Linked DNA regions of Marinomonas mediterranea MMB-1. The protein of the gene in region 1 interacts with the protein of each later gene in a pairwise test. Links are inferred from orthologs where the notes say so. Each region holds a gene or a part of one and is shown in the gene's direction. Other genes may lie near its edges. The genes, in order: MARME_RS08980 and groL.

Region 1 (3,135 bases):
ACGCCCCATACCAAAAGAATGCCGTTGCAGACGCCGCTATTGCTAAAAGAATAAGGAGCTTTTTTGCCCAGTCTTTAGACGAAAGTATATTCATAATTAATTAGCTATATGCAATTAGAGTATATAAGTAGATTGCATAGCTGCCCAACAAGGGGAAGCCAATCCAGCGAGGAACTTCTTTAGATCTAGTGCGAGAGTATACAAGGACAAGAAGTGTTAATGTAAGGGTAAGTCCTAAAACCCACCAATAATCGCGATTTAACACCTCTTCGTTTAGCAATCCTGGGGCTAGGATCGCTGGCATTGGTAATACGGTTGCCAAATTGAATAGGTTTGATCCTAATACATTGCCAATGGCAATATCATGATGACCTTTTTTAACGCTTGTAATCGAAGCGGCTAATTCAGGCAAGCTTGTGCCGATTGCGACAATGGTCAAGCCTATAACAAGTTCGCTTATTCCCATTAGTGTCGCAATTCCGACCGCTCCCCATACCAATATTTTTGATGAAATAATTAATACTGCGAGACCTAATGTCGCCATAAGCAATGAGTACCAGACACTCTTACCGTCATCTTCAGGTAAATCTTCTGTGAGCTCGTCTTCACCGTCTTTCGTACCCTTAAGTAAGATAATTAAAGCAATAACAAATGAAGCAATCAGTATTAAGCCGTCCACTTTGGAGAGGTGCCCATCGTAAAACAGAGCGCCTGCTATCAGTGTGATGGCGACAACGAGAGGTATCTCCTTTTTTACGAGCGTTCCCGCAATTGGAATGGACGAGAAAAAAAGTGTTGCACCTAATACTAAGGCAACATTGGCTATATTTGATCCTAGGACGTTACCAATCGCTATCCCTGGTGCATTATCTAGTGCGGCGGTGGCCGACACAACCATCTCAGGGGCAGAGGTTCCTAGGGCGACGAGCGTTACACCAATTATAATTGGGCTAACATTTAATTTTTCGGCGACAAGTGCCGCATGTTCGATAAACTTATCTGAGCTTAATACTAATAAAATAAGGCCAGTTACGAGCGCCGCAGCAAACAAAAACATATATCTTTTATTCCATGGATAGCAAAGTGCTCCATTTAATGTGGTTTACCAACTAAATTCAAGACTTGACGTGCGCGATCCTTTATAAAACAAACAACATAATAGTTATAGCGTTTAATTTGGGGAGGGCGAATGCTACTATTTGTACAATAGATTTAAATGGAAGTATAAAAGTCGTGAAAAACGCTTACGTTCAAATTAGCAATCTATCGTTTACTCGTGGAGAGAGAGCGATTTATGAAGGAGTGTCTATTAACATTCCTCGTGGAAAAATAACCGCCGTTATGGGGCCGAGTGGCACAGGGAAAACGACACTGTTGCGTTTAATCGCCGCTCAACTCCATCCAGATCAAGGCTCAGTGTTGGTTGATGGCGTAGATATTCATAAAGCCAATCGTTCTGCTTTGTATGACACACGTAAGAAAATTGGCATGTTGTTTCAAAGTGGGGCGCTGTTTAGTGATATGTCTGTCTATGAAAACGTTGCCTTTCCCTTGGAGGAGCACACGGACCTTCCGGATGACATTATTAAAGATATTGTTTTAATGAAGTTGCAAAGTGTGGGCTTGAGGGGGGCGGTTGATCTAATGCCTTCGGAGTTATCTGGTGGTATGGCACGTCGCGTTGCTCTAGCGCGGGCTATCGCACTCGATCCAGAGCTTGTTATGTATGATGAGCCATTCGCTGGGCAAGATCCAATCTCAAAAGGCGTGCTTGTCGAATTGATCAAAAAACTAAATAAAGCGGTTGGTATAACATCCGTTCTCGTCTCTCATGACGTTGAAGAGTCTCTGTCAATATCTGATCATGTGTGTATTCTGTCGGGTGGTACTGTTGTTGCTCAAGGAACACCTGAAGAAATAAAGGCGTCGGATGATGCACGCGTTATTCAGTTTCTAAATGGCCAAGCAGATGGCCCTGTTCCATTCCATTTTCCAGCGTGCAGCTATGCTGGAGACCTGATAGGGAGTTCAACTTGAAAAAAGTACGAAATGTCGGGCAATCGTTATTTGACCAATTGGAGTCGATTGGGCGCGCAGGAATATTCCTATTTCAAACACTTGCTAGGTTACCTGTTAGGTGGGATGAAAGTTGTCGCTTGCTTGTCAATCAAGTCTATTCCGTTGGTGTTTTGTCCTTAGTGATTGTTATAGTTTCTGGGTGCTTTATCGGCATGGTGCTTGCGCTTCAGGGGTACACCATATTGGCAAAGTTTGGCTCGGAGCAGGCGGTGGGCCAATTGTTGGCATTGAGTTTGTTGCGTGAGTTGGGGCCCGTGGTTACTGCATTGTTGTTCGCGGGTAGAGCAGGGTCTGCGTTAACGGCCGAGATAGGCTTAATGAAGGCGACGGAACAGTTATCCAGTTATGAAATGATGGGAGTTGATCCTCTTCGCCGAGTTATCGCGCCTAGGTTTATCGCTGGTATGATTTGTATGCCGCTACTTTGCTTGATTTTCTCTGCGACAGGTATTTTAGGCGGTATGCTAGTATCAGTTCATTGGTTGGGTATTTATGATGGCTCATTTTGGTCATTGATGCAGCAATCAGTCTATTTTGATATCGATGTGTTTAACGGCATTATAAAATCAATCTTTTTTGCTTGTGCTATTACATGGATAGCCGTTTATCAAGGATTCGAGTGTGACCCTACGTCAGAAGGTATTGGTAAGGCGACAACGCGAACGGTAGTGCTAGGATCTTTAGCTGTCCTATTTCTTGATTTTATTCTAACTGCGGCAATGTTTGGGGATTTTTAGGAATGAGAAATAAACATACGGAACTTTTGGTAGGTGTTTTTATTGTGTTGGGTATTGCTGCGTTCGGATACCTTGCAATACAAGTAAGTGGTCTAGCGTTTTCTGATAAGAAAGATACGTACAATATTGTTGCTCGCTTTGACGATATAGGTGGCTTAACTGAACGTGCTAAAGTTACGATTGCGGGTGTGACGGTTGGTGAAGTCGAGAGTATTTCTTTTGATAAAGAATACTTCATGGGGCTGGTGACAATGTCGGTTCACAGTGATATCGATAATATCCCAACAGACAGTTCAATTGCTATTTTAACCAGTGGTCT
Region 2 (3,257 bases), 290 kb from region 1 along the record:
GGCGTTGATGCTTATCTCCCCATTACGTAAAGTGGTTGCTTCTGGGATCGCCTTGAATTTTCTCAAGAATAGAATGAACATGCGCTCCGCATGGGATCATTCCCCTTTTGATGCTCAGGCTTCAAAATCCGAGACGCCGATCGACGGCGAATATTCAAAAGAAGAAAACGACTTTATCGAAAAAAAGTAACGCTTTAGGGTTGAAATGTGTTTTCTCGACCACATTAAAAAGTCGATACAGAATCCTACTATGAAAAGTAGGGCAGTCCGGCCAGGGGATTCCTGGTATTGATTAATTTTGGAGATTAAGATCAATGAATATTCGTCCTTTGCACGATCGTGTTGTTGTTCGCCGTAAAGAAGAAGAGACAACAACCGCATCTGGTATCGTTTTGCCTGGATCAGCTACAGAAAAGCCTACACAAGGTGAGGTCCTAGCTGTCGGCACGGGTCGTATTCAATCAAACGGTGACGTGCGCGAGCTAGCTGTTAAGACTGGAGATACTGTGTTGTTCGGTCAGTACTCTGGTCAAACTGTTAAAATTGACGGTGAAGAACTGCTTATTATGAAAGAAGAAGAGATCTACGGCATCGTTGAAGCCTAATCTCCAACCGTTTTGATAACATAACGAAATTCACAATTTAGGATAAAGAAAATGGCTGCTAAAGAAGTAAAATTTTCAGATAGCGCGCGTCAGAAAATGCTACAAGGCGTTAACGTTCTAGCGGACGCAGTAAAAGTTACTCTAGGACCTAAAGGTCGTAACGTTGTAATCGAAAAATCGTTTGGTGCTCCACTAGTAACCAAAGATGGCGTGTCTGTGGCGAAAGAAATCGAATTAGAAGATAAATTCGAAAACATGGGCGCTCAAATGGTTAAAGAAGTGTCATCACAAGCAAATGATGTTGCTGGTGATGGTACGACAACAGCAACTGTTTTGGCTCAATCATTTGTGACTGAAGGCCTAAAAGCGGTAGCGGCGGGTCGTAACCCAATGGACCTTAAGCGTGGTATTGATAAGGCGACTACGGCTGTTGTTGCAGAGATTGCAGCGCTTTCAACGCCTTGTTCTGACAATCGTGCTGTAGAGCAAGTTGGTACTATCTCTGCAAACTCTGATGAAACCGTTGGTAAGCTAATTGCTGAAGCAATGGAGCGCGTTGGTAAAGAAGGCGTTATCACTGTTGAGGAAGGTTCTGGCTTCGAAGATGAGCTAGACGTTGTAGAAGGTATGCAGTTTGACCGTGGTTACCTTTCTCCTTACTTCATCAACAATCAAGAAACGATGAGCGCTGAACTTGAAAATCCGTTCATCCTTCTTGTTGATAAGAAAATCTCAAACATCCGCGATTTACTACCTACGCTAGAAGCTGTTGCTAAGTCTTCTCGTCCTCTTCTTATTGTTGCAGAAGACGTAGAAGGTGAAGCATTGGCGACATTGGTTGTTAATAGCATGCGCGGCATCGTGAAAGTTGCGGCAACTAAAGCGCCTGGTTTTGGTGATCGTCGTAAAGCGATGCTAGAAGATATCGCTATTCTTACAGGTGCGACAGTGATCTCTGAAGAGGTAGGTCTGTCTCTAGAAGGAACAACGGTTGATCAGTTGGGTACCGCTAAACGCGTTACACTAACAAAAGAAAATACGACTGTAGTGGATGGCGCAGGTGATGCAGCTAACATTCAAGGTCGTGTAGAGCAAATTCGTGCTGAAATTGCGAATTCATCTTCTGATTACGACAAAGAAAAGCTTCAAGAGCGTGTTGCTAAGCTTGCTGGCGGTGTTGCAGTAATCAAAATTGGTGCGCCGACTGAAGTGGCAATGAAAGAGAAGAAAGCGCGTGTAGATGACGCTCTTCATGCAACTCGTGCTGCCGTTGAAGAAGGTGTTGTTGCTGGTGGTGGTGTAGCGCTAGTACGTGCATTGTCTAAAGTCGCTTCTCTAGAAGGTAGCAACGAAGATCAGAAAGTAGGTATTGATCTAGCGTTGCGCGCAATGGAATCTCCAATGCGTCAAATCGTATCAAACGCGGGTGACGAAGCGTCTGTTGTCGTAGATAAAGTTAAGCAGGGTGAAGGTAACTTCGGTTACAACGCTGCAACTGGCGAATATGGCGATATGATTGAAATGGGTATTCTTGATCCAGCAAAAGTAACGCGTTCAGCGTTGCAAGCTGCAGCGTCTGTTGCCGGTCTTATGATCACAACTGAAGCAATGATCGCTGAAATCCCAAAAGATGATGCTCCTGCTATGCCTGATATGGGCGGCATGGGCGGCATGGGCGGCATGATGTAACCCACGCTAGTCTTTATAGAGGGCCATCAGATTTACTCTGATGGCCTTTTTTTATGCTTTGAGATTGCTTTTTGCTAATCGTTATTATTAGTTTTGGTTAGGATTCAGAAAACTATTTTTTAGTTTGTGATAATCATTTACAATTGTAAGGTTTTGTTTTTATTAGAGGTCTTATGGTGAGTCAGTTGTCCATGACAGGATTGTCACAATCTATATTAATCGACATTGTTCAAAAGCAGCGTTATGGAGTTGAGTATCAACCGATTGTTTCACTTGCTACTGGTGATACATTTGGATATGAAGCGTTGTCACGCTTTTTTGATCAAAGTGGAAATGCTGTCCGCCCTGATTTTGTCTATGCCGCTCTCCACGATAACCCTATCACTCTGTTTCAAGTTGAATATGCCCAGAAAAAAATTCAACTAGCAAACGCAGATTCGGGGAAAATGTTGTTTGTAAACCTTGACCAAGATGCTTTTTTTGCTGCTGGCACGGATGCGCTTAATTGCCCTTTTATGCATCTCGCTAAGGAATATGGCAGGGAGCGAGTGGTGATTGAGCTAATTGAAAACTCGGAGGTTAACGACGCGCTAATGAGTCTCACCATGATAGAAGCGTTTTCTGCATTAGGAATTGGGACGGCAATCGATGATTTATGTAACCCAAAGTCAATGATTTCAATTTCAGTTATGCAGTTGGTTGATTGGGTGAAGCTTGATAAACATGTTGTAAGTATGAAGCATGACAAAAATTTTATGCTGTTTGTTGAGAAGATGATTGAATTTGCTAGGTTAACCAATAAAAACATAATTTTAGAAGGCGTAGAGAATCAAGATGATCTAGAGTTTGCAAGGAGTTTAGGAGTTGATTTTGTCCAAGGGTTCTATTTTAGAGACCGCTTTTTGACAGTTAAGCCGTAGAGTTCGCCTTATTTTGTGATATAGTCCAAACCATTGATTCTAA

The links.
Region 2: the proteins of MARME_RS08980 (region 1) and groL interact in binary tests that used the Escherichia coli proteins (3 or more experiments, as listed by UniProt). The link is inferred for Marinomonas mediterranea MMB-1 from one-to-one orthologs.

The regions. Positions count from the first base shown.
Region 1 is NC_015276.1:1,971,859-1,974,993, forward strand. Bases 329-3,135 are described here. They hold MARME_RS08980 (ABC transporter ATP-binding protein), read left to right. Parts: upstream 329-1,233; coding sequence 1,234-2,037; downstream 2,038-3,135. Other genes in these bases: MARME_RS08975 (calcium/sodium antiporter), read right to left, coding at 329-1,057; mlaE (lipid asymmetry maintenance ABC transporter permease subunit MlaE), read left to right, coding at 2,034-2,816; mlaD (outer membrane lipid asymmetry maintenance protein MlaD), read left to right, coding at 2,819-3,135. Also shown: LPS export ABC transporter periplasmic protein LptC, read right to left, coding at 1-94; more of MARME_RS08975, read right to left, coding at 101-328. UniProt on the Escherichia coli protein: Part of the ABC transporter complex MlaFEDB, which is involved in a phospholipid transport pathway that maintains lipid asymmetry in the outer membrane by retrograde trafficking of phospholipids from the outer membrane to the inner membrane.
Region 2 is NC_015276.1:2,263,724-2,266,980, forward strand. What follows is about bases 47-2,975. They hold groL (chaperonin GroEL), read left to right. Parts: upstream 47-656; coding sequence 657-2,294; downstream 2,295-2,975. Other genes in these bases: MARME_RS10385 (FxsA family protein), read left to right, coding at 47-190; MARME_RS10390 (co-chaperone GroES), read left to right, coding at 315-605; MARME_RS10400 (EAL domain-containing protein), read left to right, coding at 2,486-2,975. In the rest of the region: more of MARME_RS10385, read left to right, coding at 1-46; more of MARME_RS10400, read left to right, coding at 2,976-3,214.